2 linked regions of the Pseudophaeobacter arcticus DSM 23566 genome follow. The main gene of each other region encodes a partner of the protein of the gene in region 2 in a complex. Links are inferred from orthologs where the notes say so. Each region holds a gene or a part of one and is shown on either strand. Other genes may lie near its edges. The genes, in order: meaB and scpA.

Region 1 (15,209 bases), 240 kb from region 2 along the record:
GCGGTGGTCGAAGACGCGCTGATCGCCTTTGCCATGCCCGCCCGCAAAGGTGGTGATCTGGATGCCGAGGTGGTGCTGGAGGTGACGCTTTCCTCTCTGGCTGCGGGATTTGGAGACGTATTGCCCACCCAAGAGGTTCTTGCCCGACTACCCGTTGCGGCATGAGCCGCCCGGGCGGGAGATCGCTGCGTATCGTGATTGCCGGTGCCGGTGCTATTGGCTGCTTTTGCGGCGGGCTCTGGGCGGCAGCGGGGCATAGCGTCACTTTGCTGGGGCGTGGCCGCATCCTGGGGCCCATTGCGCAGCGCGGTCTGCGGCTGACGGATTACGCGGGGCTAGATCAGCGGGTTGAGGCGCGGCAGCTGCGCTGTAGCGAAGACCCGGCGGTGCTGGCAGAGGCCGATCTGGTGGTTGTTGCGGTGAAGTCAAATGGCACCGCGGCGATGGGGCAGTTGATTGCGCAATATGCGCCCCCAAATGCGCCGGTGCTCAGCTTTCAGAATGGGGTGACAAATGTGGACCTGCTGCGCCAGATGTTGCCGGGGCGGGATCTGCGTGCCGCGATGGTGCCCTTTAACGTGGTGCCCGCAGACCCCCCTGAAGCGGCAGAGGGCGCAGCAGTGCTGCCCGGATATCACCGGGCCTCCTCCGGAGAGATCCTGATTGCCGAAGGTAGCGGGCATTGGGCCAGGTTTCTGACGGCGCCGGGGCTGCCGGTGGGTGAGACCCCGGATATAACCGGGGTGCAATGGGGCAAGTTACTGATCAATCTCAACAACGCCTTGAATGCTCTCTCTGGTCTGCCTTTGAAGACGCAGCTGCAAAGCCGTGCCTGGCGTCGGCTGATGGCCGATCAGATGTCCGAGGCCCTGCGGGTGATGCGGGCGGCTGGCCTGCGGCCTGTGTCGACGACACCGCTGCCAGCCTGGACAATCCCGCATATCCTGCGCCTGCCCAATTGGGCGTTTACCCGGATTGCGGCGCAGATGCTGACAATTGATCCAGCCGCGCGCAGCTCTATGGCGCAGGATCTGCTGCAGGGGCGGATCACCGAAGTGGATGCGCTGCAGGGTGAAATCCAGCGCCTGGGCCTGGCCCATGGTGTGGCCACGCCAGTTTGCGATGTGGTGATACAATTGATCCGGCAGGCGGAAATGAAAAAGACCGGGCTGCCAAAACTGCAGCCCGGCCAGATCTAGTTTTGGTCCAGGTTCGCTGAGATGACCCCGGGGCAACCCTGACGCGACCCTCGGGTGGGTTATTGGGTGAGAGTTGCCAGCAACAGATAGATGCAGCCAGACAGCAGCGCCGCGGCGGGCACTGTGATCACCCAGGCGGCGGCAATGGTCATAAAGTGGCTGCGCCGGACCAACTTGCGGCGGCGGCGTTCTTCAGGGGCGATGCGTTTTTCTACCGGGCGGCTCACGGCGGATTGACGCGAGCGGCGCTCGTGATGCCATTCGCGGAAGAAGCCAACACCAAAGACTGCCCCAACCGCAATATGGGTCGAGGAAACCGGCAGCCCCAGCCAGCTGGCGACAATCACCGTGATCGCAGCCGAAAGCGACACGCAGAAGGCGCGCATCGGGTTCAGCTTGGTGATCTGGCTGCCGACCATGCGGATCAGCTTGGGGCCAAACAGGAACAGACCAAAGGAAATCCCAAAGGCGCCAATAACCATGACCCAGGTGGGGATCGCCACCTTGGAGGCAAAGTCGCCAAACTCGGAGGCATGTACGATGGCAGCCAGCGGGCCAACCGCATTGGCCACATCATTGGCCCCATGGGCAAAGGACAGCAGCGCGGCGGAAATGACCAGCGGGATCCGGAACAAAACCTTCAGGGATTTGTTGCGGTTCTCCATGCCCTCGGACTGGCGCCGGATCAGCGGGGCAGTGATGACATAGGCCAGCGCCCCAATCATGGTACCGATCAACAAAGCCGTCTGCAGGTCAATCTTGATGATACGTTTCAGACCTTTCAGAGCCAGATAGGAGGCAAAGGCACCAGCCATGATGCCGACCAGAACTGGCACCCAGCGCCGTGCGGCGGCGATTTTGTCGTCCTGATAGATGATCTTTGCTTTGATCAAGGCCAGGAACAGGGCGGCGACAAGACCGCCCAGAAGTGGCGAAATCACCCAGCTGGCGGCGATCTTGCCCATGGTTGCCCAGTTCACCGCGGCAAAGCCAGCCGCGGCAATACCTGCGCCCATGACGCCGCCAACAACCGAATGTGTGGTGGAGACCGGCGCCCCAATCCAGGTGGCAAGGTTGACCCAAAGCGCCGAAGAGACCAGCGCGGCCATCATGGCCCAGATGAAAATTTCCGAGGTGGCGACCACCTGCGGGTCGATGATGCCCTTGGAGATGGTGGAGACCACGTCGCCGCCCGCCAGGAGCGCGCCGGCGCTTTCGAACACGGCGGCGATGACGATGGCGCCACCCATGGTGAGCGCATTGGCACCCACTGCCGGCCCCATGTTGTTTGCCACGTCATTGGCGCCGATATTGATCGCCATATAGGCACCAAAGACTGCAGCAGCCACCACGATCAGATTGGTCTGGCTTCCCCCAAAGAGCATGGCAGCCCCAAGGCCGGCCAAAACCATGAACACCAGGGCGATACCGGGGGCGACCATGGGGCGGGCGACATATTGGGTTGCGGATTCAAGGTGCGAAAACCGGTGCAAGTCCCGGTCAAGCGTTTCGTGGTGATTGGCGTCGTCTGATGGGGTGCTCACAATGATCGTCCCTTTGGCAGGCAGTTTGGGGACGCACTAAGTGAGCCCGCCGGATGAGGCAAGCTGAGCTGTCGTAAAAATGTCGCGCGCGTGTTACAATTGACGCAGGATTTCCTGCAGCTCGGGTTCGCGGACCAGATTTGCAGCCTCTTGCGCAGAAAACCATTTGCGCTGCCGTTGGTGTGACTCGGGGTAGGTATCTGACAGCTCTACGTCGCCAACTGTATAGACATAGGTCTGCACCGGGATCGGCAGGCCGGTCTTCAACTCTTTTTCATAGCTGAAGGCACCAATGGGCGCGCCTTCGACACGACCGTTTTGTACGCCAGCCTCTTCCCAGGCTTCCTGAAGGGCGGATTCACCGCCATCTTTGCCGTTGATTGGCCAGCCCTTGGGCAGGATCCAGCGTCCGGTGCCGCGACTGGTGATCATCAGAACTTCGGTTTCGCTGCTGGTTGTCCGGTGGCACAGGGCAGCAACCTGAACGCGCTTGGGGCGAAACAGAATAGGCTTGATCATTTCTTCCCAAGCCTGGGCGAGAATGTTGCTCATCTTGAACTGCCTTAATCGTAACTTTTTTTGGCAACAGTGCTGGTTGAGTGTGAGACATCACAGCCGCTGCGTTTTTCTTAACTGCCATTAAATTAGGGCTTTGTGGATAAAGTACAACCCTTCAACAGGTTAAAGTATAGCCCATTTACATGTTATGAGGCGCTGCCGCTCCAAAAACAGGCAATGCAGCTCCTGCCGCTCTGTGTGTGGGGGGGCGTGCCTGGGGGATAGGGCGGGGTCTTGATGCCTTTGCAAAGGCTGGGTTGACTCTGCAAAGGCTGGGGGGCTCAGTGACGAGACTAGGGTTTTGAATGGGCAAAAAGATGAAAACAGCACTGATTACAGGCGCGGCGCGCGGAATTGGCCTGGCCACGGCGCGGGGGCTGCAAGAGGCAGGATGGCGGGTCGCGCTGATGGACTGGGACGGGCCAGAGCTGGCAAAGGCGGCGGCCCAGTTGCCAGAGGCGCTGGTGATTGAGGGCGATGTCTCCAAGCCCCATGATGTGGCCGGGGCGGTTGCCGAGGTCACAGCACGGTTTGGCCGTTTGGATGGTCTGGTCAATAACGCAGGCGTGGCAGATTTTGGCCCGATCCGCGAAACGACATTTGAACGCTGGCGCCGGGTGATGGAGACCAATCTGGATGGCCCCTTTCTGATGACCCAGGGGTTTACAGATCTGCTGGCAGCTGAAGGCGGTGGTGCTGTGGTGAACATCACCTCAATCTCTGGTCTGCGGGCCAGCACGCTGCGGGTCGCCTATGGCACCTCTAAGGCGGCGCTGGCGCAGCTGACTCTGCAGCAGGCGGTGGAACTGGGAGAATTGGGTATTCGCGTCAATGGTGTTGCGCCGGGGCCGGTGGCGACAAAGCTCGCCATGGCGGTCCACAGCCCGGAGATCATTGCGGCCTACCACGATGCGCTGCCGCTGAATCGCTATGGCTCGGAGGATGAAATTGCAGCGGCAATCAATTTTCTGCTATCCGACAAGGCGAGTTTCATCACCGGCCAGATCCTGGCTGCCGATGGGGGCTTTGAGGCGACCGGTATTGGTTTGCCAGCGTTGCGGTCCTGACAGAGCGGTAAATTGTTTCATATGTTGCGCGCTGGCCTTTTGATGCGAGGCCCTGCCTCGCGCTCCGGGATATTTGAGGCCAAATGAAGAGGCGGCTGTTTTCATTTGGCCAGAAATATCCTGGGGGTGAGCGTCTTGCACGCGAGGGGGCAAAGCCCCCTCATTTGGCAGAGTAGTCCTGGTATCACCGGCGCTTTTTTGCCCGCAGGGTGGGGTCTTCTTGGGTGGGATCCTCGGGCCAGGGGTGGCGCGGGTATTGCGCGCGCATGTCTTTGCGCACGTCCGCATAAGATCCGGACCAAAACCCGGGTAGGTCACGGGTGATCTGGATTGGGCGCTGGGCCGGGGACAGCAGGGTGATCTTGAGAGGCACGCCGCCGATGCTCGGGTGGTGGGTGACGCCAAACAGCTCTTGCAGGCGCACCGAGATTTCTGGCGCCTCTGCACTATAGGTGATTGGGATCTTGCGTCCCAACGGGGTGGTGAAACTGCCCGGAGCCTCACGGTCCAGCAGTTGCGTCTGTTCCCAGGTGAGCGCGGCGCGCAGGGGCGGAACCAGGTCGAACTGTTTCCAGGCAGCAGAGGATTTGACCCCGCCGAGCATTGGGAGCAGCCAGTCTTCCAATCGCGCCAGCAGGCCCTCGGTTGAAAAATCAGGCAGGTCAAAGCCATCGGCGCGCAGCAGTTCAACCCGCGCCGCCAGCCGTGCCGCAGCCCCGTCGAGGCGCAGTCCGATGTCGCGCACCCCGTCGAGCATGGCAGCTGCGATCTGGCTCTCTGGTGCATCTTTCCACATGCGGTCTTCCAGGGTGATGGCGCCCAGGCATTCTTGTTGGCGGGCAACCACCCGCCGGTCGCGCTTGGACCAGTGGCAGTTGTCCTGCCAGGCAATTTGATCCCAAAAGAGATCGCGGATTTCACCTGGGGTGATCTGCGCGGCCATGCGCACACGGGCCTCGCGCGGGTTGCCGTCCGTGTCCAGCGCCACAATGAAGGGGGCTGCGGCCAGGGGATCGCCGGGGTCCAGCAGCACCCCCTTGCCGCCCGAGAGCACATAGCGCGGCTGATCGCCTTTGCGGCGTTGGCCAATGCGGTCGGGATAGGCCAGCGCGGCCATGGCGGCGGCCGAGAGGCGCTCTGCCCCCCTCTGAAGAGGAGGGCCCTGTTTTTGCAAACGGCGTGCCTCGCTGCGAATACGGTCCAGCACCGGATAGGAGAGCTGATAGGGGCGTTTGCGCTGAAAGCCCTTGGTATCTTTCAGGGCCTCCAGGCGCAGCGCCAAATCCGTCGGTGCGCCGCGCAGGGGATCGCGCTCGGCCAATAGCGCGGCCAGCTCGGCTGCCCTGGGGCCGGCGGTCAGCAGCATATGGCCCAAACGCGGATGCAGTGGCAATCGGGCAAGCGCCTTGCCGTGAGGGGTCATCTGACCGCGCCCGTCCAATGCGCCCAGCATCTGCAGCAATTTGCGCGCCTCTGCCATGGTGCCGCCGGGCGGCATGGTGAGAAAGGCGAGATCCCCTATATCTGCCCCCCAGAGCGCCAGTTCCAGCGCCAGACCGGTGAGATCCGCCGAGGCGATTTCAGGTGGGGGAAAAGCGGCCAGCGCGCCCTCTTCGCCCTTGGTCCAGAGCCGGTAGGCGGTGCCTGGGGCCACACGACCGGCGCGGCCCTGTCGCTGGGTGGCCTCGGCACGGGTGACCTTTTCGGTGATCAGCCGCGACATGCCTGAGCCGGGATCAAAGCGGGCGCGCCGGGCCTGCCCCATGTCGATCACCACGCGAATATCCTGAATGGTGAGCGAGGTTTCGGCAATTGAGGTGGCCAGCACAATCTTGCGCCCCGTGGTGGCGGGGCGGATGGCGGCCTGCTGGTCCTTGAAGGGCAGGGCGCCAAACAGCGGCTGGATCAGGCAATCGCCGGGCAAACGCCTGTCCAGATTTTGCGCCGCGCGGCGGATTTCGCCCTCGCCGGGCAGAAACACCAGAATGCCCCCGCCCATCTGCGCGCCCCTGGCGGTGTCGCGGCTGTCTTTTTCCGCCTGCACCACCAGATCGCAGAGCGCATCCAACCGGCGGGCCAGAGGGCCCAGCGGGCGCTCCAGCCAGCGGGTCTGCACCGGGAAACTGCGTCCCTCGGAGGTGACAAGCGGCGCCTGCATCAATGCGGCTACCGGGGCGGCGTCCAGGGTGGCGGACATGGCCAGCAGGATCAGATCATCGCGCAGCGCCTCTGCCACCTCCAGACACAGGGCCAGGCCAAGATCGGCGTTGAGGGAGCGCTCGTGGAATTCGTCAAAGATCACCGCGCCGATGCCGGGCAGGTCCGGGTCCGATTGCAGCATCCGGGTGAGAATGCCTTCGGTCACCACCTCGATGCGGGTTGCCTTGCTGGTCTTTGCCTCGCCGCGAATACGATAGCCGACGGTTTGGCCCACCGCTTCGCCCAGAGTTTCTGCCATGCGCTCAGCCGCGGCACGGGCGGCAAGGCGGCGGGGCTCCAGCATCACGATGCGCTGGGCGGTCAACCCGGCGCTGAGCATGGCCAGCGGCACCTTGGTGGTTTTGCCGGCACCGGGGGGCGCCTGCAGCACGGCGCGGCCGCCCTGGAGCAGGGCGGCAATCAGATCCGGCAGGGCGTCATCAATGGGCAGGCGTGGCATGGCGGGTTTTGTCATGGCCTGCTTATCGCCAAAGAGCGCGCCGGGGTCCAGTCTGCTGCACAATGGCCCCTGCGGCAGCTTCGCACTGGACAAGGGGTTCAGGCCTGCGTCAATTAGGGCGGAAATTTTGCGAGCTGTTCAATACTGGAGACCGGGCATGAAGACCGCTGAGCTGAGTGAGAAAATCCTAAGCGGGGATCGCCGGGCGCTGGCGCGGGCCATCACTTTGGTAGAAAGCGGCCGCGAAGATCACCGGGTTGCCGCGACCGAACTGTTGGAGCGCCTGGCAAAATCCGGGCGGCAAGCGCTGCGCATTGGTCTGTCGGGCACGCCGGGGGTGGGAAAATCCACCTTTATCGAAAGCTTTGGCATGATGTTGGTCGCCGAGGGCCTGCGGGTGGCGGTGCTGGCGGTGGATCCGAGCTCAGCCCGCACCGGCGGGTCTATTCTGGGCGACAAAACCCGGATGGAACATCTGAGCCGCCAGAAGGCTGCCTTTATCCGGCCCTCGCCGAGCCAGACCAATCTGGGCGGGGTGGCGCGGCGCAGCCGCGAAGCGGTGGCTCTGTGCGAGGCAGCCGGATTTGATGTGGTTCTGATTGAGACCGTGGGCGTTGGCCAGTCCGAAACCGTGGTGGCGCAGATGTCGGATCTGTTCCTGCTGCTGCTGGCGCCTGCGGGGGGCGATGAATTGCAGGGGGTCAAGCGTGGTATCATGGAAATGGCGGATATCATTCTGGTCAACAAGGCCGATGGCGATCTGAAATCCGCCGCCATGCGCACCTGTGCCGATTATTCCGGTGCGCTGCGGCTGCTGCGCAAACGTCCCCAGGATCCCGAAGGCTTTCCCAAGGCGCAGACGGTTTCGGCCCTCGAAGAGGCCGGATTGGACAGCGCCTGGGAGGATATGAAGACCCTGGTGGAATGGCGCCGAGAAAAAGGTCACTGGAGCAGCAGCCGCGCCGAGCAGGCGCGCTATTGGTTTGGCGAAGATGTGCGTCAGGCCCTGTTGGCGCGGCTCAAGACCCCCTGGGCGCAGGACCGCATGGAAGCCCTGTCGGATCAGGTGGCAAAGGGGGCGGTGTCGCCCACCGCTGCGGCGCAGGAATTGCTCGCAGGGCTTGGCGTTGCGGGCTAGGCCCCCCGCAGGCGGCAACAGCGCGGTTGTGGGCTCTGGCCAAGAGGGCGAGAAAGGCCTATAGATCCTTTGAAAATCACAGGTTGCAGCGGGCCTGAGCCATTTCATTGGCGGGGGGGCATAAAACCCCAGCATTTGGCTTGACCCTTGGGGCGATTCCTCCTAAACGCATCCAACCAGTTTTCGGGCGTTGCCTCTTGGCCGCGCCCTTTGAGATTTGCAGATGATTCGGGGGGTTCCTCGGGTGCTGCCCCAGATACGAAGGATGAACCTATGTCGCGCCGTTGCGAACTGACCGGAAAAGGCCCGATGACTGGCAACAATGTCAGCCATGCTAAAAACAGAACTCGTCGTCGGTTTCTGCCAAACCTGAACGATGTGACCCTGCAGTCCGAGACTCTGGGTCGTGGCATCAAGCTGAAGATCTCAGCTGCTGCGCTGCGCACTGTTGACCACCGCGGTGGCCTGGACGCTTTCCTGGCAAAAGCCAAGGACGACGAGCTGTCCACAAGCGCACTGAAAGTGAAAAAAGAGATCGCCAAGGCACAATCCGCCGAGGCTTGATCTTTGATCACATGAGAATTTGAAACGCCGTGCATCCGTGAGATGCGCGGCGTTTTGCCATTCAGGGCCAGGGCAATTTCACCTTGCAGCTCTGCTGCCGGATAGGCATATCATTTGCCATGGCACGATTCCTGCGGATATCTCTGGCCTTGATGCTGGCCCTGGTGGTGACCCTGACGGGGCATGTCTCGGCCAGTGCGCAGGGCGCCCGTGATGCCAGCGGGCAGATGGTGATTTGTTCCGGAAGTGGTCCGGTTACCATCTATGTCGATAAGGACGGCCAGCCGACCAAGGCGCCGCATTTCTGTCCGGACTGTGTGATGCATTTGCTGGATGCAGTTGCGGGGCCGGATGCTTTGGTGGTGCCAGCCTATGGCGGGCAGGCCTTTGACCGCCTTTTGGGGGCTGTGGGCTGCAGCCATTTGATGCGGGTTGCCGCGACCGCACGGGCGCCACCGCTCTGCACCTGATATCCCTGTTCGACGAAGGGTCTGATCACCTGGACGCCTGATCGGCTGAGGGTGTGCGGACTGCACAATCTACCCAAAATTTCCTAACCCTAAGAGAAAGGAGACAGAAATGTCCCTGAGATCCGTATTGTTTGCGGCGGTTGCCGCTGTGTCGGTTGCTGGTGCCGCGACTGCTGAAGGCGCCAAGATCATGGTGCAGGACCAATATGCCCGCGTGTCGGCAAAAATGTCCTCGAGTGGGGCGGCCTTCATGGAGATCATGAATATGAGCACCGAGGACGATCAACTGATCGACGCGCGCTCTGACATTGCCAAGCGTGTTGAACTGCACACCCATATGGAAAGCGGCGATGGTGTGATGAAGATGATGCATGTGGAGGAGGGGTTTGTGATCCCCGCCGAGGGCAGCCACATGTTGCAGCGCGGTGGGGATCACGTGATGTTCATGGGTCTGAACCGGGCGCTGGAACATGGCGATATGGTGCCTGTCACCCTGGTGTTCAAAAATGCCGGTGAGATCAGCATCGAAATCCCGGTTGACCTGGAACGTAAGCCGGGCCAAGGCGGCCATATGAAGCACTCTAACTAAGCGGGTGACATGACAGAGGGGGCGGGCGCGGCGTCAGGCTGCGCTGCAGCCCTCCTTCGCGCCCAAAGCCCGCCCTGGTGGCGGGCTTTTTGCCGCCCAGCATCTGTCCGCCAGTACTATCCCAGGACTTCCGCTACCCAGAGGGGCATGCGCCAGCGTCCCACAAGCCGTGTACCCAGTCACAACAGGGGACAAAACCTGGGTCAAGACTTCGGTCAAAATCCGAGGAAAATTCTGTTTGTCTGCCTGGGCAATATCTGCCGCTCTCCGGCAGCGGAAGGGGGATTTCGTGCCCTTTGCCCCAGCGTTGAATGCGACCCGCGGGGGCTGCCGGCGACCATGTGGGCGCGCCGCCCTGTGGGGCAATGCAGGGGGCCTTGATGCGGCGTGGCCTTGATGTCTCGGAACTGCAGGCGCGCCAGTTCAGCTGAGCGGATTTCAGCAATTTTGACCTGATCCTGGCGATGGATCAAAACAACCTGGACAGCATTGAGGCCCAGAGACCCGCGGGCAATCAGATCCCGGTTTGCCTGTTCACCTGTTTTGCGCCAGAGGCGGCACTGGATCATGTCCCGGACCGCTATTACACGCGGGATTTTGACGGCTGCCTTGACCTGATCGAACTGGCCGCAGCAGGGCTGAAGCGGGCTTTGACGGAGGGCGAAGGCTAGGCCCCCTAGGGAAAGCATGGCGTCCCTCCCTCCTGTGATGCAAAAGGCTCCACAGGGGAGCTGTTGTGAAATTGGTCACAGAAAGGGTCAGTTCAATTCGTCAAGCAGGTGGAAATCCTGTGCCAGCCAGGGCAGTTTGGTGATGGCTGGATCAACCATTTTACGTTTGATCAACCCCTGGATGGTTTGGGCAACGGTACGGGGCAACTGATCAGCCCAGTCCTTGCTGGCAAAGAGCGAAATCCGCCGTGCGGCCCGGCCAAAAGGCAGCGGAAAGGCGTCGATTTCATCATGAAACCGCGCCGCCCGCATATAGCCAAGCGGGGTTGTCACGGCCCAGCCAATATGGCGTGCGACCATGGCCATCAGCGCCAGGTGGGAGCCAATTTCAAACCGGTTTTCAAACGCGATTTGCTGCTGACTGATCTGCGCTTCGATTTGTTGCGAGATCAGCTGGTCGGCAGCATAGCGCAGAAAGGGCAGCTGTTCGAGCTGGCCCATTGGCGCCTGTGGATCGTGAATAAAGCCTTTGGGCGCAACAAGAATAAAGGGATCGCGGACCAGCGGAAATTCGATCAGCCCTTCCTGTGGCGCGTCCGTTGTGGCGGTAACAGCAAGGTGGATTTCACCCGCTTCGATGGTGCGCAGGATGTCATGGCTGGAGGCGGTAATCATCTTGAAGCGGCACTCAGTGAGGCTTTCGGCGAGGGCGGTCACCAGGCGCGGGGTCAGGTCGTTGTCAAAGTCGTCAATCAACCCGATGGAGAGCGCGGGCAGGTGGCTCAGATCCATCATCGACAGCTCGCTCTGCGCCAGGCGCAGCTCTGACAGAACCGCATGGGTGCGGGCCAGGAAATTGCGCCCGGCGGCGGTTGGCACCATGGGGCGGCGGCCGTGATCGACCAGATCCGTTCCCAGCGCCTTTTCAAGGTTTCGCAATTGTTGGCTGACGGCGGGTTGGCTCAGCCCCGTCACTTCGGCGGTCTGTGCAACGGATCCGGTCTTTGCCAGAGTTTCAAAAACCTCCAGCCCCCTGAGAGTGACCCCCTTGATCAACATGCCAACACTCCAAAAAACTATTATTTCAGCGTAGTTTCCCCAGAGCCTGTCGCTGGGTCAAGGGTGCCAATCTGGTCGCTGTTCCCCCTAAAGTAGTGCCAGGGACAGGCAAGCCATATTTGCCGGGCCTGACCCGTGATGGGTATAGGAGAGATGGTAACACAGAACAGGGATTTTGTTTTGTAAAATCTGTCTCTGGGCGCAGCAGGGCGGGATGCTGCGTCGCAGGGATCAAAACAGCCAAAGGACCTGTGGTGGTTAGCCGCAGGTTTTGGCCGCGGTGTCGCCAAAGAGCTTATAGCGCTCCCACAGCTGCTCATCGCGGCGGTTGCTGGATTGGCGCACGACCTGGGCCTGATGCGGATCGCCAAACCATTTTGACACGGTTTTGCGCTCAGAAGAGGTGAGCTGCACATTGGCCACCTTCTGGATGCAGCGGCACAGGGAGGGGCTGGCGGCAGAGCGATCAGAGCTGCGGCAAGCGCGTTCAATGGCCCCGGCCTGGGCGGGCTGCACCAAGACGAACTGCGCGGAGAAGACCTGAGCAGCCAAGACGGCACAAAGCCCCGCAGAGCGCAGGGAGGTGGGCAGCAATTTCATCAGATGTCCCTTATGTTTTAGCCCCGGATCGCATGTCCAGATTTGTGCGAATATGGCGAAAGGCGTGACGAGATTCAACATTGGTTAAAATCCATTTATAAATGCGCAGGATTTTGCCGGGTTTTGGTCTCGTGTTGAAGAGATGGTGAGGGGCGTGCCTAACCTAGGGGAAGGGCGGCGATGGCGCGGCTGATCCGCAGATATTGGGCTTGCAGCTAGGCCGTTGGCAGGTCGAGATCTTCGATCTTGTCCGCATCTGCCAAACTCAAATTCACCTTTGACTGTCGATTTGGATAAATAACTTCATCGCAGCATAGACGCGCGCTTGACCAAGACAAGAATCCAAATCATATGCCTGATCATGACTGATCTCGCCAAAATCCGCAATTTCTCCATCGTCGCCCATATCGACCATGGCAAATCCACCCTCGCTGACCGGCTCATCCAAGAGACGGGCACGGTGGAGGTGCGTGATATGAAGGCGCAGCTCTTGGACTCGATGGATATCGAGCGCGAGCGCGGCATCACCATCAAGGCCAATACGGTGCGTATTGAGTACAAGGCGGATGACGGCGAGACCTATGTGCTCAACCTCATCGACACGCCGGGTCACGTCGATTTTGCCTATGAGGTCTCCCGCTCGATGCGCGCGGTTGAGGGCTCGCTTTTGGTGGTCGACAGCACCCAGGGCGTTGAGGCGCAGACATTGGCCAATGTCTATCACGCCATGGAGGCCGACCACGAGATCGTGCCGGTGCTGAACAAGATCGACCTGCCGGCCTCGGACTGTGACCGTGTGGCAGAGCAGATTGAAGATGTCATCGGCATCGAGGCCACCGGCGCCATTCGGGTTTCGGCCAAAACAGGCGAAGGCATCCATGAAACGCTGGAAGCCATCGTCAACGAACTGCCCGCGCCAACCGGCACCCGCGATGCGCCGTTGAAGGCAATGCTGGTGGACAGCTGGTATGACGCCTATCTCGGGGTGATCGTTCTGGTGCGGATCATGGACGGGGTGCTGAAAAAGGGGGAGCGGATCAAGATGCTCTCCAATGGCACGACCCACCATGTGGACCGCATTGGGGTGTTCCGGCCTGCGATGGAAGTGATTGACGAGCTGGGGCCGGGCGAGATTGGCTTTCTTACGGCGTCAATCAAACAGGTGCGCGACACCCGTGTGGGCGATACCATCACCCATGAGAAAAAGGGCACCGACGCGGCATTGCCGGGCTTTAAGCCTGCGCAGCCGGTGGTGTTCTGTGGCTTGTTCCCGGTGGATAGTTCCGAATTTGAAGATCTGCGCGATGCCATCGACAAGCTGGCACTGAACGATGCCTCCTTCAGCTTTGAGATGGAAACCTCGGCGGCGCTGGGCTTTGGCTTCCGCTGTGGCTTCCTGGGCCTTTTGCACCTCGAGGTGATCCGCGACCGGGTGGAGCGCGAGTATGATATCGAGCTGATCACCACGGCGCCCTCGGTGGTCTATCATATCTATATGCGTGATGGGACGATGGTCGAGCTGCACAATCCGGCAGATATGCCGGACCTGACCCATGTGGATCACCTGGAAGAGCCGCGCATCAAGGCGACCATTCTGGTGCCGGACGAGTATCTGGGCGATGTGCTGAAGCTGTGTCAGGACCGGCGTGGCATCCAGCTGGATCTGACCTATGCCGGCAGCCGCGCCATGGCCGTCTATGACCTGCCGCTCAACGAGGTGGTGTTTGATTTCTACGACAGGCTCAAGTCGGTGACCAAGGGCTATGCCTCCTTTGACTATCAGCTGACGGGCTACCAAACCGACAATCTGGTCAAGATGTCGGTGCTGGTGAACGACGAGCCAGTGGATGCGCTGTCGATGATGGTGCACCGCGACCGGGCCGAAGCCCGTGGCCGCGCCATGGTTGAAAAGCTGAAAGACCTGATCCCGCGCCACATGTTCAAGATTCCAATCCAGGCGGCCATTGGTGGCAAGGTGATCGCCCGCGAGACCCTGTCGGCGATGCGCAAGGATGTGACAGCCAAATGTTATGGCGGCGACGCAACCCGGAAGAAGAAACTGCTGGAGAAGCAGAAGAAGGGTAAGAAAAAAATGCGTCAGTTCGGCAAGGTCGACATCCCGCAGGAAGCGTTTATTTCAGCGCTCAAAATGGACAGCTGAGCACCGGTCCGGGCTTGCTCGGCTATCGCTCCGGGGGAGCGATTGAGGCGCGAAGGTGCGGCCTCGTCAGTGGCATTTTCAATGCAAGAGAGCGGCAGCGGTTGGTGTCGTCAATTTGCGAACTCCCCCGAACGTTTTGCGTTGAAAGCATAGCCATACTCAACAGATCAATACGGGGCATTTGTCCTGTTCTCTGGTCGAATTACTAGGGCGAAACTCTGGCGTTCACCCCTTGGCTGTCGGGCTTGAGCTGTTCCTGATTTGCCCTAAATTTGTGCTTGCGGATCATAGGTTACGCGCTTCAGGCGTTTCTTGCGTTAAACGCGCGCAACACTCCCCAGATCCCGCGAGTGTTTTTGACTTCGGTCAATGCCGTAGCATTGACCTTGGCTATGGTGGCACAACGCCGCTGATTTGGGAGGGTTAGGCATGGACTTTACAGAACGCAAGCAAGCACTTGAAGCGCGCAGGGTGGCTCTGGCCGGGCATTTGCGTGAGGTCGAACACACTCTGGACGCACCGATGCCAAAAGACTGGGAGGATCGCTCGTCTGAGCGCCAGGGGGATGAGGTGCTGGAAACGCTGGGTCTCAACGAGATGGAAGAGCTGCGCCAGATTGATGCAGCACTGGCGCGTTTGGTCGAAGGCTCTTACGGCTACTGTCAGATTTGCGGCGATGCCATCGCGGAAAAGCGCCTGGATCTGATACCTGCGACACCGTTTTGCAGCGGCTGCGCCTCCTGAGGGATGCCGCTACCTTGAGGGGCTGACGGGTGTTTCTGTCAGGGTTCTGTGTGTTTGGCAGCGGGACAGCGGCCTTGGGTGGCTTTTCATCCGGCAGGGAAGGCGGTAAGGCGGGGGAGACTATTTCTCTTGGAGGGTTTCCCCATGTCTTGTGAATTGTGTTCTGCCGAGGGTGCGACCCGGTTT
Region 2 (15,264 bases):
GGGCGCAAGGCACATATATCGTCGGTCATGAAGGAACTGAGCGCCGAAATGGGCCAGCAGACTGACCGGCTGTTTCTGGTCGGCGGCAGCTGGCGTGCCATTGCCCGCGTTGACATGTTGCGGCGTGGCTATCCGTTACGGGTTTTGCACGAATACCGCATGACCGCGCGGGATGTCCGTGAAACCCTGAAATATATCGATACCAACGACATCGAAGAGCTGCGCGCCGCCTGTGGCATCTCCAGTGCCCGGATGGTGCTGATCCCCTATGCGATCGACGTGCTGTCGCGATTGGTCAAAACCTTCAAGCCCAAGGATATAGCAATTTCCAGCTACGGCATTCGCGAGGGCCTGCTCTATGAGCAGATGCCGCAGCGGCTGCGTAACCGGGATCCGCTGGTGGAATCCTGCCGCTTTGCCGAGTCAAAAGACGCGCGTCTGCCCGGATTTGGCAAAACCCTTTATGAATTTGTCACCCCCCTGTTCAGCTCTGGGCCGCAAACCCAGAAACGCCTGATCAAGGCGGCCTGCCTGCTGCATGATGTCAGCTGGCGCGCCCACCCGGACTATCGCGCCGAAGTCTGTTTTGACAACGCAACCCGCGCCAATCTTGGCGGCTTGAAACATTCCGAACGGATCTTTCTGGGCCTGGCCCTGCTGCATCGCTACCGCAACAAGAGACAGGGCACCGCCTTTGAGTATCTTTATGATCTCTTGGACGAAAAGGGCCAAAAGGAAGCGGAGATCCTGGGCAAGGCCATGCGTTTTGGCGCCATGCTGATGGTCAGCGAGGATGGCGACATCGGCACATTGAAATGGCAACCCCGCAAACGTCATCTCTGTTTGGAGCTCCCCGGTGCCTCGGAAGATTTGTATGGCGAGGTGGCCGAGAGCCGTCTAAAATCCCTGGCCGAGGCATTGGAGGCCGAGCTTAGCGTCAAAATCACCAAGTAGGGCCAGATGACGTGGCCACGCGCCAGCTCTCCTTTTGGAGCGGTGGCATGTAGGGGGAATCACAGATCTGTGGATCCGTCGCCCGCCCCCTCAGAGGCCCCGCCTTCAGGTGTCTCGACCTCTGGTTCATCTGGTTTGCGGCGGATAATGATATCGCCATTGGGTAAGATTTCGGGCGCCTCATAGCGGCTCCAGTCTTCAACCTTGTCAGCGATTTCAGCCAGTGCCGGCCCCATTTCCGCCAGGAAGCTCTGCATTGAAGGCCCAATCTGGGACATCAGCCCTTCCAGCTCTTGCAGGGAGGGCGCCATTTCTTCGCGCAGCCCTTTCCAGAATAGCTCAGCCCCGCGCTCCATCAGGCTGGAGCCATCCTGCCTGTCTTGGGGCTGCCTGTCTTGGGGCTCACTGTCTTGGGGTTCATTTGTCTGCGCAACAAGGGGGAAAGCCATCAGGGAACAGGCAACAGAACCGGCAATAAGGGCGGGGGCGAGAATATGTTTCATGTGGTCAATATAGTCTCTCTGTGTAGGATTTTAAGTCAGCTCAAGGTCCAGCGAGACCGGAAAATGATCCGACGCCGCCAAGAGCGCCTCCCGCAGGGGAATGTTGTCATAACATTCGGCATCCTCAAACGGGTGCCAGATGCGCCAGCGCGGCGCATAGGCCTCCAACCCGTGGGAGATCATGATATAATCAAGAAGAGCGCGAAGATAGCTCTTGGTCTCTGGGTTATAAAACCGCGAGGTCGAAGGCAGCACGGTCTCGCGTGGTTTCAGCAGGCGCTGCGCATGAGGATCGGTCAGCTCGCTACCCATGACAATCTCAACCGAGGATTTTCCAAACAGGCGTTCATATTCGTCCAGCCCCGGCCCGTCATTGAGATCCCCCATGACAATCACATGTTCGCCGGCCTCAATGTGGTCTGTGACACGCCGGTGCAGCCAGATCGCCTGCGCCAGCTGCTTGCGCCGGTTGGCAATGGCAAGCCGCACCACGTCTTTGGCGTTATCAGCCCCATGCGGGGCCTTTGATTTCAGGTGCGCACCGATCAAACGCAGAGCCACGCCCTCTTTGGTACTGACCCGCAGCTCTAGCGGTGGCTTGGAAAACCGGACCCGGTCCATCCGGTCATCCACATCCAGATCAATAAGAAAGCTCTTGTCAAAGCCTGGCGTCTCTTGGCTGGACTGGGGATCGACCTCGACGGTCAGCACAGTTGGATCATAAAGCAGTGCAATCTCTTGATGGGTCTCTGTGGCAAAGCCGGAAACGGCAATGTTGGTGCGCAGACCTGCCTCTGCCGCAAAGCGTTCCAACGCCCTGGTACAGCGCTGTTTTCGCCCGGTGTTTGGCGCCTCGACAACCATCACCGCATCCGCATCCAGGCGTTGCAGCACATGGGCAATTCCCCGGCCCTGGGTGTAGCGATCCACGCCATAGCGCCCAGAGGGTTTACCATCGAGCATCAAGTTATCCGCATCGTCAAACAGATGCGCGAACCATTCGATATTATAGGTGACCAGGCGCATGTTTTTCGCATCCATTGATCTGATCCCAGGCCCGGTTGATATCAATCATGCGTTTTTCTGCCAGTCGGACCGCCTCTTCCGGCACGCCGCGCCCGATCATTGCGTCCGGGTGGGTGTCACGCACCAGTTTGCGCCAATGTTTGCGGATCTCCTCGCGCGGCATATCCGCAGGCACCCCAAGCACCGTATAGGGGTCCTTGGGCGCATCCGGGACAAACCGCGCCCTGAGCGCCTGAAACTGCTCTGGCGTCTGGCCAAAGATCCGGCTCACATCCTCCAGAAACTCGTTTTCACCGGGATGATAGAAGCCATCCGCCATGGCGATATGAAACAGGCCCTCCATCAGATCGCACAGCGTGCTGCTGTCTGCGGCAAACATCCGTTGGATACGGGCCGCATAGTCCTGATATCCGGCGATATCTGTCCGGGCCATATCAAAGACCCGTGCCGCACCGGCCTCATCGGCTTGGGCAATCTGGAACACTTCGCGAAAAGCGGTGACCTCATCCCGAGTGACCTGGCCGTCTGCCTTGGCCATTTTGGCACCCAGAGCAACCACCGCAATGGCAAAGGCCACCGACCGCTCTGGCGGGGTTCGCAGACGGTCAAAGACGTCCGCAAGGCTTTCACCCTTCCCAAGCGCAGACAGCGCATCTGATATTCTGGCCCAAAGCGACATATCAAAACCCTAGCGTTAAACCCACCTGATGTCAGTGCTGCCCGCCCGGTACAGACATAAATCACCGGCGAAGTGGCAAATCACTGCCGATGCCGCCCATATTTAGCGCAACATGCGGCGACCATGTGGTGTGTCGAACTCCGCCTCAAACCCCACGGGGCCAACTTCAAAACTGATCCGCGGATCAGACATTGGCACCGCCGCCTGCAGAGAGCCTGCCTTGGGGTGGGAAATCACCAGGTGGTGAAGCCGGCAGCCCTGCTGTTGCAGCGCTGGTGCCGGATGGGCCGAGTGCCATTCAATCAGCGCCGGGAACATATTGTCATAGGGTAGGATACCGTCCGCCGGCACCGCCATATCCCACTTCAATTCCCCCCGCGTCAGCGAGACCGGCGCCCCTGCCCCCTTGGGCAGATTGGCCAGTTGCGCGGGCAGATCGGTGCAGCGGCAAATCCAGTTGCTGATCCGGGGCGAGCCGGAGAACCGGTCGAGATCAAACCAACAGGGCCGCCGCTGGGGGGTGGCCGTCGGATCAATGGCGATGGCTTCGAGATAGAGCCCATCCGCCAGCCCAAGCAGGGAATTGTGGGTGCCAAACATCGCATGCTGTCCGCCCGGCTGCAGGGCGACCCCAAGCGCGTCTTCCACATGACTCCGCGCCTCTTCCAGAGTTGCGCCCGCGACGGCCAGATGATCCAGTTCCATCATGCTCTCCTATTTTGGCCACACCCTAGCCGGCCCTATGTGACATTCAAGCGCAAAGCTCAGGCTGCCGCCGTTGGCAGATCTTCATACTCTGGAAACCATAAGGTACTGCCAGCGCTTGAAATCTGATCTGCACACCATGAAATTAAGGGGGCTTTGGGCATGGTGGGGGCATCAGATCATGGTGAGATCATGGAGCGCCCTCTTCTTTGTCCGTGCCTAAAACACGTCAGGGGACGTGGTAATTTGTGAACGAGGTCGAGGAGGTCACCTGATGCTGATCCAAGGCGCAATGAGCCAGGAACTACTGTCGAGCCTGAATAGGAAATCGACAAAGATGAATGGTGAGCAAGCGGAAAAGCTCGCAGCCTTTCTGTCCAGTTTCGAGCCCAACAGGCTGTTGGACGCCAATGCCCGTACAATGATCATCCAGATCAAAGAACAGGGTCAGGGCAACGGGAAAAATCTCGACTCTGCCCTGGCGGACTCTGGCAGAGACGTAAACGACCTGGGCGCGCGGACTGGCTCAAACGGACCCGTGGCACCGGAACGTCCTTTGCCGCCTCAGGAAAGGCAGGGGATCGCAACTGTTGACGACGATATTGTCGAGCTGATCGCCGCCACCGTTGAGGACTATGATGCAACCAGTGAAGATGCATTGAGTTTAGGAGAGACCGTTTTGGCGGCCTTGGAAGAGGCCGGGTATGACAATTCGCAACCCGCCATCGACTTCTACGCGTAACCCCCCCCAGCAGCCGCAGACCATAGCTGTTGCGTGTTGCAAAACCTCGGAACGCAAATGGGCGCAGGATCCCCCACGCCCATAAATTTGATGACCAGGATAGTCGGCATATCCAGCCGCTTTGACTGGATTGAAACCTACCCCTGTCAGCTGCGCGCTGCGCGGATCAGTTTCAGAACATCCTGCGCGGCCTCGGGGATATTGGTGCCGGGGCCAAAGATCGCCTTGACGCCATTGTCATAGAGATACTGGTAATCCTGCTGCGGAATAACCCCGCCGCAAATAACCAAAATATCCTCGGCGCCCTGGGCTTTCAACTCCTGCACCAATTGCGGCGCCAGGGTCTTGTGGCCGGCGGCCTGGCTGGAAATGCCAATCACATGCACATCATTGTCGATGGCATCCTGCGCGGCCTCTGCGGGTGTCTGGAACAACGGGCCTACATCCACGTCAAAACCGATATCAGCAAAGGCTGTGGCGATCACTTTGGCGCCCCGGTCATGGCCGTCCTGGCCCATCTTGACCACCAAAAGACGAGGTCGGCGCCCTTCTTCTTCGGCAAAGGTTTCGATGCTTTTCTGGATCGCGGCAAAGCCTTCGTCGCCTTCATAAGCCGCACCATAGACACCCGCCAGAGTTTTCACTTCGGCGCGGTGACGACCAAATTCTTTCTCCATCGCCATGCTGATTTCTCCAACTGAGGCCCGCATCCGCGCTGCCTCGACGGCAGCCTCCAGCAGGTTTCCACCATTCTTGGCCCGATTGGTCAACTCATCCAAAGCCGCCTGACAGGCCGCCTCGTCACGCTCGGCACGCATCTTCTCCAGACGGGCAATCTGGCTTTCACGGACCGCGACATTGTCCACATCCAGGATGTCGATCGGGTCTTCTTTTTCCTTGCGGTATTTGTTGACGCCAACAATCACCTCTTCGCCGCGGTCGATCATCGCCTGACGCCGCGCGGCGCTTTCCTCGATGCGCAGTTTCGGCATACCCGAGGCCACGGCCTTGGTCATACCGCCCATTTCCTCGACCTCCGACATCAGCGCCCAGGCCTTGTCGATCAGCTCGTTTGTCAGGCTTTCGACGTAGTAGGATCCGGCCAGCGGGTCGACCACATTGGTGACACCGGTTTCTTCCTGCAGCACCAGCTGGGTGTTACGGGCAATACGCGCCGAGAACTCGGTGGGCAGTGCGATGGCTTCGTCCAGCGCATTGGTGTGCAGCGATTGCGTGCCCCCCAGAACCGCCGACATCGCCTCATAGGCGGTGCGGATCACGTTGTTATAGGGGTCTTGTTCCTGCAGGGACACGCCCGAGGTCTGGCAATGGGTGCGCAGCATTTTTGAACGGTCAGACTTGGCGTCAAATTCGGTCATGACGCGATGCCACAGGGTGCGCGCCGCCCGCAACTTGGCAATTTCCATAAAGAAATTGGTGCCGATGGCAAAGAAGAAGCTGAGGCGACCGGCAAACGTATCGACATCCATCCCCGCCTCGGTGGCGGCGCGAACATATTCGCGACCATCGGCCAGAGTATAGGCCAGCTCCTGCACCAGATTGGCGCCGGCTTCCTGCATGTGATAGCCGGAAATCGAGATCGAGTTGAACTTGGGCATCTCATTGGATGTGTATTCAATGATATCCGAGATGATCTTCATCGAAGGTTCAGGCGGATAAACATAGGTGTTGCGCACCATGAATTCCTTCAGAATATCGTTCTGAATGGTGCCTGCCAGCAGCGCTTTGTCATGGCCCTGCTCTTCGCCCGCAACGATAAAGCTCGCCAGAATTGGGATCACTGCGCCATTCATGGTCATCGAGACCGAGACCTTGTCGAGCGGAATACCGTCAAACAGGATCTTCATGTCCTCAACGGAATCGATGGCCACGCCGGCCTTGCCGACGTCCCCGACCACACGTTCGTGATCGCTGTCATAGCCCCGGTGGGTCGCCAGATCAAAGGCCACAGAGACACCCTGCTGACCGGCAGCAAGGTTGCGGCGGTAAAAGGCGTTGGATTCTTCGGCAGTGGAAAAGCCCGCATATTGCCGGATGGTCCAGGGACGTCCTGCATACATGGTGGCCTTGACGCCGCGGGTGAAAGGACCAAAGCCAGGCAGCGTGCCCATATGCGGCAGATCTGCGGTGTCTTCAGCGGTATAGAGTGGCTTGACCTCGATACCTTCGAGCGTCTTCCAGGTCAGGTCTTCGAGTGGGCGGCCACGGAGCTCTTTTTCAGCCAGAGCCCGCCAATCGTCTGTCTTGCTTGTCATTGGGTCTTCCTCTTGTCACATCTGTTTGGGGCAGGTTTAGTCCCGCCACCTGGTGTTCTGGATCCTGGAGCAGCTGCGCCAGCCCATCGGCGCCGGCAGTCAGCCACATCAGATCATCAGCATAATTCTCGCGCAGCATGGCGCATTGTGTCTCGTCAAAGGGGCGCCAGCGCCCCTCTCCTGCGGGCAGATCCTGGGCCGCATTTGTCAGCAGATGGGCCCGCAGATCTTCCAGCCGCAAAGAGGCGTTGAGACGTACCCGTGCATAGCTGCGGGGGGCGTCACAATTGCTCAGCAGCTCCAGTTGCAATTCAGGGCGGCCGCCAAAGATCTCGAATGGCAGGACTTTGATCTCAACCCCGGGCATGGCGCAGGCAATATCGGCAATCACATCACGCCAGCTGCGGCTGCTCTCGGCCAGGTTCTGCAATTGCAAATACGACGGGACGCGGTGACCACGGGTAACCGCATAGGTCAAGGCCGAGGTCCAGTAACTTTCCAGGCTGCGAATATTAAGCGCCACATAAGAGATCTGCCCATCAAAGGCTTCGGCGTAGCGTGCCATCCGCTCTCCGACGCCACTATAGAGATCACCGAGACGCAGATTGGTGCGGGTGCTGCCAATGAGGTTTTCATCACTGACAATCAGATGCTGAATGCCGCGCTCGCGGCTGTGGTTCAGGTTCATCCTGATCCGCCCCTGCGCCCGTTTTGCCAGCGCCTGAGAATTGACCACCGAGACCGTTGGTAAAACGCCGTGAAACAACCCGTTGCGGGTGCGGCGCGGTCCCCAGAATCCAACCCCCTGCAGTTCGAGCTCCGCCGCATTCTGGCGCAGGTATTCCTGAAAAGAGGTCGTGGCACAGCGGTGTGCCCCAAGATGAAGACAGGTTTGCATCGCATTTCCAATTCTTTGGACAGTAGGCACGTTTCGTACCCCTGAAAAGGGAGTCTGCGTCATCATCGCCCACAGACCCTCTCAAAGCGATTAACAGGCATGAATTTTTTTCTAAAAACAGACCGATTGACCATCGCATTTATGCGCCATGCGCATATATTGAGGCCAACAGGAGAGATTATGAAACCAATCCTAGCCCTTGTTTTGTCGAGTTTTCTTCCATTTGCCCCGGCGGTGTCAGCCCAAGGCTCAGAGCCAGAGCCCCCCATGCTTGTCCAACCCGGAGAAGAGGCCGATCTGGCCAGTTTTCTGTGGCACAAGCGCCCAATTGTTGTCTTTGCCGACAGCCCAGAGGACCCCCGGTTCAAAGAACAGATGGCCCGATTGACCAGCGAGGCGGAGGCCTTGTTGGAGCGCGATGTCGTGGTTCTGACCGATACCACCCCCAAACCTGCCTCAGCTCTGCGCAAGCAGTTACGCCCGCGTGGGTTCATGTTGGTTCTGGTGGGCAAGGACGGTGGTGTGAAGCTGCGCAAACCACATCCCTGGACGGTACGCGAGCTGTCGCGCAGCATCGACAAGTTCCAGGATCGTTTACAAGAAGTCGAAGACCGGCGCGAGAACTGAGATTTATCCCGTTGCAGCGCGAAAATTTGCGCACCTAGCCTATAGGTTAGCCGTTGCTCCGCACATAGATGACCGCCTTGGCCTGTCCATCCACAATCATGATACCGTCCCCTTCGGGAATAAAGGCCATGCGCGATGTCGGGTTCATGATCGCCTGATGGTAGATGGATTTGACCAGCTCGCTCATGCAGTTGATCCCGGCCAGGCCGGAGTTGAGCACGCTGATCCCATGCGGCAGATCGCGCGACATGATCGCCTCGACCAGCGCATTGGGGGATTTGCCGCCAACCTTGAAAACCACCGGCTGCCCCTCTGCCAGCATCTTGAGACCAGTGTCCACCGAGCGCGCAGTGCCCAAAAGCGAGGAGATGCGCGGGCTTTCGGTGTGAAACACCGCCGCCGTGCAGGTGCCATTGGATTCGAAGTAGTAGGTATCGCCCAGAGTAACCCATTCGGAGAGTTGAGCACGCAGCTCCTCTTCCTTGTCCAGCGCGCAGCCGGGCAGAAGAACCAGTGTCGAAATCAAAGTTACTGCCAGTCGAAACATGTGCCACCTCGCAAGACCCCAATGGGGTTGGTCTCGCACAGAGGTCTGAAGATTTGGTGCATAAAGCTGCACGGCACGAGACAGAGGCAGGCTCAGCGCGACCAAAAGGTCGCAGCTGACACCCAGATTTCGCGGCCAGAGCACCCTGCCCCGCCCGTGAAATCCAGCTTATGCCTGCCCCGGTGATCACTCCTCAAATTCCATGATCACCTCGTCAACCGCCAGGCTGTCGCCTGCGCTGGCGTTGATCTTGGCAATCACGCCCTTCCTCTCGGCGCGCAGGATGTTTTCCATCTTCATCGCCTCGACCGAACACAGGGTCTGACCTTCCTGGACCTCATCGCCAACTTCGACATTAATCTTCACGATCAGCCCCGGCATCGGGCAGAGCAGCAGTTTCGAGGTATCCGGCGCCACCTTTTCCGGCATCAGTTCGGCCAGTTCGGCCTGACGCGGCGTGCGCACATGCACCTTGAGATCGGCCCCCCGCGACCGAATGCGGAATCCACCAGAAATCTTGCCCACTTTCAAAACCAGCGGGGCGCCATCGACATCAATTGTCGCCAGCTGATCACCCGGTGTCCAATCGCTGGCGATGCGCATGCTGCCGCCATCCTGGAAGGTGACCGTGGCCCCCAGTTGGTCGGCCTCAATGCTGACCGGGAAGCTCTGCCCCTGCAGGGAGACAACCCAGTCGGAGCCAACGCGGCGTTCGTGATTGTCCATCCGGCCCGACACCCGTGTGCGGCGAATTTCGGCAACCCGGTGCATCGCAGCCGCCGAGGCCGCAATCCGGCGCAGCGCCTCTGCAGGCAGGTCAACACCAACAAAGCCTTCGGGATACTGTTCTTCGATAAAGGCGGTGGTCATGGCGCCCTCAATAAAGATCGGGTGATCCATCACCGCCGACAGGAAAGGCAGGTTGTGACCGATGCCTTCGACCTCAAACCCGTCCAGGGCATTGCGCATGGCCTCGATTGCCTGATCGCGGGTGGGCGCCCAGGTGCAAAGTTTGGCGATCATCGGGTCATAATACATCGAGATTTCGCCGCCCTCATAGACGCCGGTATCATTGCGCACCGCGATGCCCGCGCCCGCAGGCGCATCCCCCTGCCATTTGCCATTGTCCAGCAGCGGGCCACCCGACAGCTCAGCTGGGGGACGGTAGCGGGTCAGGCGGCCAATCGAGGGCAGGAAGCCCCGATAGGGGTCTTCGGCATAAAGCCGGTTTTCAATCGCCCAGCCGTTCAGCTGCACATCGTCTTGCGTGATTGTGAGCGGCTCGCCATTGGCGACCCGGATCATCTGTTCCACCAGATCGACGCCGGTGATCAGCTCGGTCACCGGGTGTTCCACCTGCAACCTTGTGTTCATTTCAAGGAAGTAGAAGTTCTTATCGCCGTCCACGATAAATTCCACGGTCCCGGCAGAGGCATAGTCCACCGCCTGCGCCAGGGCGACAGCCTGTTCGCCCATGGCTTTGCGGGTGGCTTCATCCAGAAAGGGGCTTGGCGCCTCTTCCACAACCTTTTGCTGGCGACGCTGGATCGAACATTCCCGCTCGCCCAGGTAGATGCCATTGCCATGGGCATCGCAGAGCACCTGAATTTCGATATGGCGCGGTTGCGTTACAAATTTCTCGATAAATATCCGGTCATCGCCAAAGGAACTTGCCGCCTCGTTCTTGGAAGACTGAAACCCTTCGCGGGCCTCTTCGTCGTTCCAGGCAATCCGCATGCCCTTGCCGCCGCCGCCAGCAGAGGCCTTGAGCATCACCGGATAGCCGATCTCGCGCGAGATCTTTACAGCCTCCTCGGCGTCTTCGATCAGGCCCATGTGGCCGGGAACGGTGGAAACACCGGCTTCCTGCGCGATCTTCTTTGAGGTGATCTTGTCACCCATTTTCTCGATGGCACCAACGGGGGGGCCGACAAAGGCAACGCCCTCGGCCGCCAGGGCCTCAGCAAATTTGGAGTTTTCCGACAGGAAGCCATAGCCGGGATGAACCGCCTGGGCACCGGTTGCGCGGATCGCCTCCATCACCTTGTCGATGACAATGTAGGACTGGTTGGCAGGAGGCGGGCCGATATGCACCGACTCATCGGCCATTTGCACGTGCAGGGCCTGCTTATCTGCATCCGAATAGATGGCAACAGTTTTGATACCCATCTTGCGGGCAGTCTTGATAACACGGCAGGCGATCTCGCCCCGATTCGCGATCAGGATCTTTTCAAACATTGGCAGTCCCTTGTTCTTTTGTATGCCGGAATGCAAAACGCCGCAGGCGAGCTCTTGGCTCGCCTGCGGCGTTTGCGTGAATAGCTGCTGTCGCCCGAACGGGCTGACAGATCAGTGAAACAGATGCAGTAGTCGCCCTAGCAACGGCCGGGGTTTTCCTTGCAATAGATAAGATTGGCCGCTGTGCCGACCGCAGCCCCGGTGAGCAAATGCCCCCCCAGCAAAGCCGATCCGACGGCCCCCGCACCGGCGCCAAAGGCGACTTGTTCGCCCGTGGTGTCGCCACAGGCAGACAGGGCCGTGAAAAGCCCCAGCGCAGATGTGTAAAGGATTGCCCGCATAGTATTATAACTCCTTTTTGTGGAGAGATCTGCTCTCGCCACCAAGAACCAGCTACCAACCCATCGGGCAAGAGGGCATCGTGCAACCCGGCAAAATGAGCAGCCGCGCGCCCAAAGGCCGCAACCTCTCGGCGGGCTTTCGCCGTCGCCCCGCTACCGCGCGCGACATCAGCATCCATTCCCCAGCCAAGCAACCGCTCAGACAAAAGGGCAAAGCCCGCACCCCGACCAGCAGCGACAGGATCCATGCCCTGCCCTCCCTGGTCATCTGCGCGCGGCTTTGCCCCAATCATCACAGATCCTTACCTTCAAATGCATCCGGGAAAGTCCGCTGTGCCAGCTCCACATCAAGAACCAGCAAAGCCTCGTAAGAGGCCGGGTCAAAAGGGTCTTCTGCGGGGAGAACTTCGCGGCCAAAAAGCCAGCTCAACCGACCGGCATCCAGATTACCCCGTTCAAAGGGCTGGTCGCCAAAGTGCTGCAACAATGCCTGCATAAAGGCGGCATCAGCGCGTCGGTCCGCCGGTTTGCGATCCCGGAACCGTTCGCGTCTGGTCAGTTCGGTTACCCCCTTGGGATTGGGGCGACGGACGATAAATTGAAAATCTGTTCCTGGCAAACGGCCAGGGAACCCTCGGTGCTTTAGCATGATGGTGCCTCCGATCCGGCACCCCGAGGGACGGCTGGGGCCGGCCACAGGGCCGGACCCCATGTGTCGTTACTTGTATTTGCCGGTGTATGTTGGCTCAACCGAGATGGGCTCGGGCTCAACCACAACGAACTCTTCTTCACGGCTACCACAGGCGGTAACCATCGCCAGCAGACCTGCCAGCGTGATAAACTTGATGCTCTTGGACATTTCTGTCTCCTGAATGTGTTTCCGAGACCGCCAGAACCTGATGCCCTGTGCAGCCTCAACCTCAATTTGCGAAGGGTACAGTGACCTTTCGCGCCAAGGATAGCCGGATTGCCGGTAAAATCACATCGAAAACCACCCCACACGGGGGGCTGTGGCCGCAAAGCCGCAAAACACCGCCGATGACAAGAGCGAGCCGCAAGATGTTGTAGAGACATCAGAAAGCCTCCCAAATGCAGCGGCCTTCGTCAGGACGATAGGCTTCAAAAAACTGGGTTGCCTCGGGGTCCGGGGTGCCAAATTCCACAGGCCGGTCCGAAAAGGAGATCACCACCATGCTGGGGGACAGATCATGCTGGCGCAGATAATCCAGCGCCAGCGAGTCGCAGAGATAATCCATATCCGCAGCCCTGCTCTGGAAATCCGCACCCACCTCTGCCCCCTCCGGCGCCTGACGTGAAATGCCGGGGACAACAAACCGGAACCGCGCCCAAAGCGCACCTGGGCTGTCGTCCAGCAAGACTTCCGACAACAGCACCTGCTGCCCCGAGGGCACCGCCACAGGGACAAAGGCCCCCGCGAGCTCCGCCTCCTCGGCCTGAAGGATCTGAGCCGCAAGCAAAAGAAACAGGGCACCGCCAAGCAAAACGTTTTGTACAGGTGGGAATAGGCAATCACCAAATCCGCAACCCCACCCCCCAATAACTTGGGCTCCTCCGGGCGGGGCTGCTGGCGCTGCGCCATTGGCGCGCGCTGTCTGGTATTGTCTCTGGCGGATCATTGTCCAGTCTCGACCTCTTTGTCAAACCCTGTTGTAGATTTGTGCAGTTTTACGTCTGATTGCGCGTTCTTTAAGCGGTTCCTGCCTCGCTTTGCGTGCCGCAGCCAGCGACTGCGCTTTGCCTCATCCTCCAGTACCGCCTTGATTTCAGAGGCCAAGTTACCCGGCACCCGCCCCGCCACACGGCCACCAGCCGTCACCAGCAAGCCCTCGCCCCAGGCTTCGACCTTCACCACCGGCGAAAAGCCCCGCACAGCCTGAACCGCCCGCCACATGTCCTGGCGGATCTGCTGCGCCAATCGCAGCGGCTCCGCCAGTGGCAGCACAATCGTGACCGCCACATCAAAGCGCGGCGGTGTCTGACGCGCCACTGTCAAAACGCCCTCGTCTCGAAAGAGATGCCACTTGCCACGCATCACCTCGCGCCAAACCCACAAAACGCAAGCTGACCAACAGCTTCGAACGCGCTGCAACCAGCAACTGAAACCGTGAACACCTGACCTTTCCAACGCCCAGTCATCGCCCTGCGCCTTCCCTTTCATCTTTCCAAAAAATACCTTCGGGGGTGCGGGGGCAGACAGCCCCCGCGACACCACGCGCTCAGAGCGGAATATTGTCGTGCTTTTTCCAGGGGTTCTTCAATGATTTACCCCGCAACGAGGCAAAGGCACGACTGACCCGGCGACGGGTGGATTTGGGCTGGATCACCTCATCGATAAAGCCGCGTTCGGCCGCCACAAAAGGATTGGCAAAACGGTCCTCATAGTCTGCCGTATGGGCCGCGATCTTCTCGGCATTGCCCAGATCTGCGCGATGGATGATTTCGGTGGCGCCCTTGGCCCCCATCACCGCAATTTCCGCGGTGGGCCAGGCGTAGTTGAAATCGCCGCGCAGGTGTTTGGAGGCCATAACGTCATAGGCGCCACCATAGGCTTTGCGGGTGATCACTGTGACCTTTGGCACGGTGGCTTCACCGTAGGCAAACAGCAGCTTGGCGCCATGTTTGATCACGCCGCCATATTCCTGGCTGGTGCCAGGCAGAAAGCCCGGAACATCGACCAGGGTCAGGATTGGAATTTCAAAGCAATCGCAGAAGCGCACAAAACGGGCAGCCTTGCGCGAGCTGTCGATATCAAGACAGCCCGCCAACACCATGGGCTGGTTCCCAATAACACCCACCGTCTGCCCCTCAAGGCGGATAAAACCGGTGATGATGTTCTTGGCGTAGTCCTCCTGGATCTCGTAGAAATCGCCCTCATCCGCCACTTTGACGATCAGCTCTTTCATGTCGTAGGGCGAATTGGGGTTCGCAGGGATCAACGTATCCAGGCTGTCCTCGATTCGGCCTGGCTCATCAAAGAAAGGACGCACCGGCGGCTTTTCGCGATTGTTGAGCGGCAGGAAATCGACCAGACGGCGGACCTCGGCCAGGGCCTCGACATCGTTTTCAAAGGCCCCATCAGCCACAGAGGACTTTTTGGTATGGGTAGAGGCGCCCCCCAGCTCCTCGGCGGTGACAACTTCGTTGGTGACGGTTTTGACCACATCGGGGCCGGTCACAAACATGTAGGAGGTGTCTTTCACCATAAAGATAAAATCAGTCATCGCAGGCGAGTAGACCGCACCGCCGGCACAGGGCCCCATGATCACCGAGATCTGCGGCACCACGCCGCTGGCCATGATATTGCGCTGAAACACCTCGGCATAGCCCGCCAGCGAGTCGACGCCTTCCTGGATCCGGGCGCCACCAGAATCGTTCAGGCCAATGATTGGCGCGCCATTCTGAATGGCCATATCCTGAATTTTGCAGATCTTTTGCGCATGGGTTGCCGACAGCGAGCCACCAAAGACGGTAAAATCCTGACTGAACAGATAGACCATACGGCCATTAATGGTGCCCCAGCCGGTGATCACACCATCCCCCGCAGGCTTTTGTTCTTCCATGCCAAAATCGGTACAGCGATGCGACACAAACATGTCGAACTCTTCAAAACTGCCCTCATCCAGCAGAAGCTCGATCCGCTCGCGCGCGGTCAGCTTGCCACGCCCGTGTTGCGCATCAATGCGGCGCTGACCGCCCCCCAGTCGCGC

The links.
Region 1: the proteins of scpA (region 2) and meaB are in contact, whole or in part, in a crystal structure (PDB 8DPB), measured with the Methylorubrum extorquens proteins. The link is inferred for Pseudophaeobacter arcticus DSM 23566 from one-to-one orthologs. Residues at the interface, in SOR27001.1 of Methylorubrum extorquens: Glu577, Glu578, Asn579, Asp580, Gly581, Arg582, Arg583, Arg585, His596, Ala604, Ser605, Ala608, Asp609, Gly611, Phe612, Asp613, Val614, Asp615, Ile616, Gly617, Pro618, Leu619, Glu625, Arg628, Gln629, Val631, Glu632, Asn633, Asp634, Glu661; in SOR26638.1 of Methylorubrum extorquens: Arg20, Ala21, Ala24, Arg25, Thr28, Ser32, Arg33, Arg34, His37, Thr98, Gly99, Gly100, Ser101, Ile102, Leu103, Lys106, Thr107, Ala110, Ala113, Ile114, Asp115, Arg116, Ala118, Phe119, Ile120, Arg121, Pro122, Pro124.

What each region holds. Positions count from the first base shown.
Region 1 is NZ_KI421507.1:2,535,599-2,550,807, reverse strand. The notes cover bases 6,230-9,174. They hold meaB (methylmalonyl Co-A mutase-associated GTPase MeaB), read left to right. Parts: upstream 6,230-7,184; coding sequence 7,185-8,165; downstream 8,166-9,174. Other genes in these bases: ARCT_RS0116525 (hypothetical protein), read left to right, coding at 8,849-9,174; rpmB (50S ribosomal protein L28), read left to right, coding at 8,439-8,729; hrpB (ATP-dependent helicase HrpB), read right to left, coding at 6,230-7,027. Outside these bases: ARCT_RS0116565 (isochorismatase family protein), read left to right, coding at 1-165; ARCT_RS0116560 (2-dehydropantoate 2-reductase), read left to right, coding at 162-1,199; ARCT_RS0116555 (inorganic phosphate transporter), read right to left, coding at 1,259-2,743; ARCT_RS0116550 (NUDIX hydrolase), read right to left, coding at 2,837-3,295; ARCT_RS0116545 (SDR family NAD(P)-dependent oxidoreductase), read left to right, coding at 3,619-4,368; more of hrpB, read right to left, coding at 4,553-6,229; more of ARCT_RS0116525, read left to right, coding at 9,175-9,199; ARCT_RS0116520 (copper chaperone PCu(A)C), read left to right, coding at 9,309-9,788; ARCT_RS0116510 (LysR family transcriptional regulator), read right to left, coding at 10,547-11,518; ARCT_RS0116505 (hypothetical protein), read right to left, coding at 11,777-12,118; lepA (translation elongation factor 4), read left to right, coding at 12,480-14,279; ARCT_RS0116495 (TraR/DksA family transcriptional regulator), read left to right, coding at 14,709-15,023; ARCT_RS0116490 (PhnA domain-containing protein), read left to right, coding at 15,168-15,209. UniProt on the Escherichia coli protein: Binds and hydrolyzes GTP. Likely functions as a G-protein chaperone that assists AdoCbl cofactor delivery to the methylmalonyl-CoA mutase (MCM) ScpA and reactivation of the enzyme during catalysis.
Region 2 is NZ_KI421507.1:2,298,330-2,313,593, forward strand. The notes cover bases 4,321-7,320. They hold scpA (methylmalonyl-CoA mutase), read right to left. Parts: upstream 6,886-7,320; coding sequence 4,756-6,885; downstream 4,321-4,755. Other genes in these bases: ARCT_RS0115285 (hypothetical protein), read left to right, coding at 4,321-4,609; ARCT_RS0115295 (hypothetical protein), read right to left, coding at 6,848-7,320. Also shown: ARCT_RS0115260 (Ppx/GppA family phosphatase), read left to right, coding at 1-954; ARCT_RS0115265 (hypothetical protein), read right to left, coding at 1,014-1,457; ARCT_RS0115270 (endonuclease/exonuclease/phosphatase family protein), read right to left, coding at 1,488-2,483; ARCT_RS0115275 (molecular chaperone DjiA), read right to left, coding at 2,464-3,162; ARCT_RS0115280 (VOC family protein), read right to left, coding at 3,265-3,867; more of ARCT_RS0115285, read left to right, coding at 4,142-4,320; more of ARCT_RS0115295, read right to left, coding at 7,321-7,783; ARCT_RS0115300 (DUF4174 domain-containing protein), read left to right, coding at 7,964-8,410; ARCT_RS0115305 (hypothetical protein), read right to left, coding at 8,457-8,957; ARCT_RS0115310 (acetyl-CoA carboxylase biotin carboxylase subunit), read right to left, coding at 9,144-11,195; ARCT_RS0115315 (hypothetical protein), read right to left, coding at 11,333-11,536; ARCT_RS0115320 (hypothetical protein), read right to left, coding at 11,829-12,185; ARCT_RS28410 (hypothetical protein), read right to left, coding at 12,255-12,395; ARCT_RS0115330 (DUF6497 family protein), read right to left, coding at 12,610-13,038; ARCT_RS0115335 (hypothetical protein), read right to left, coding at 13,170-13,589; ARCT_RS0115340 (acyl-CoA carboxylase subunit beta), read right to left, coding at 13,774-15,264. UniProt on the Escherichia coli protein: Catalyzes the interconversion of succinyl-CoA and methylmalonyl-CoA. Could be part of a pathway that converts succinate to propionate.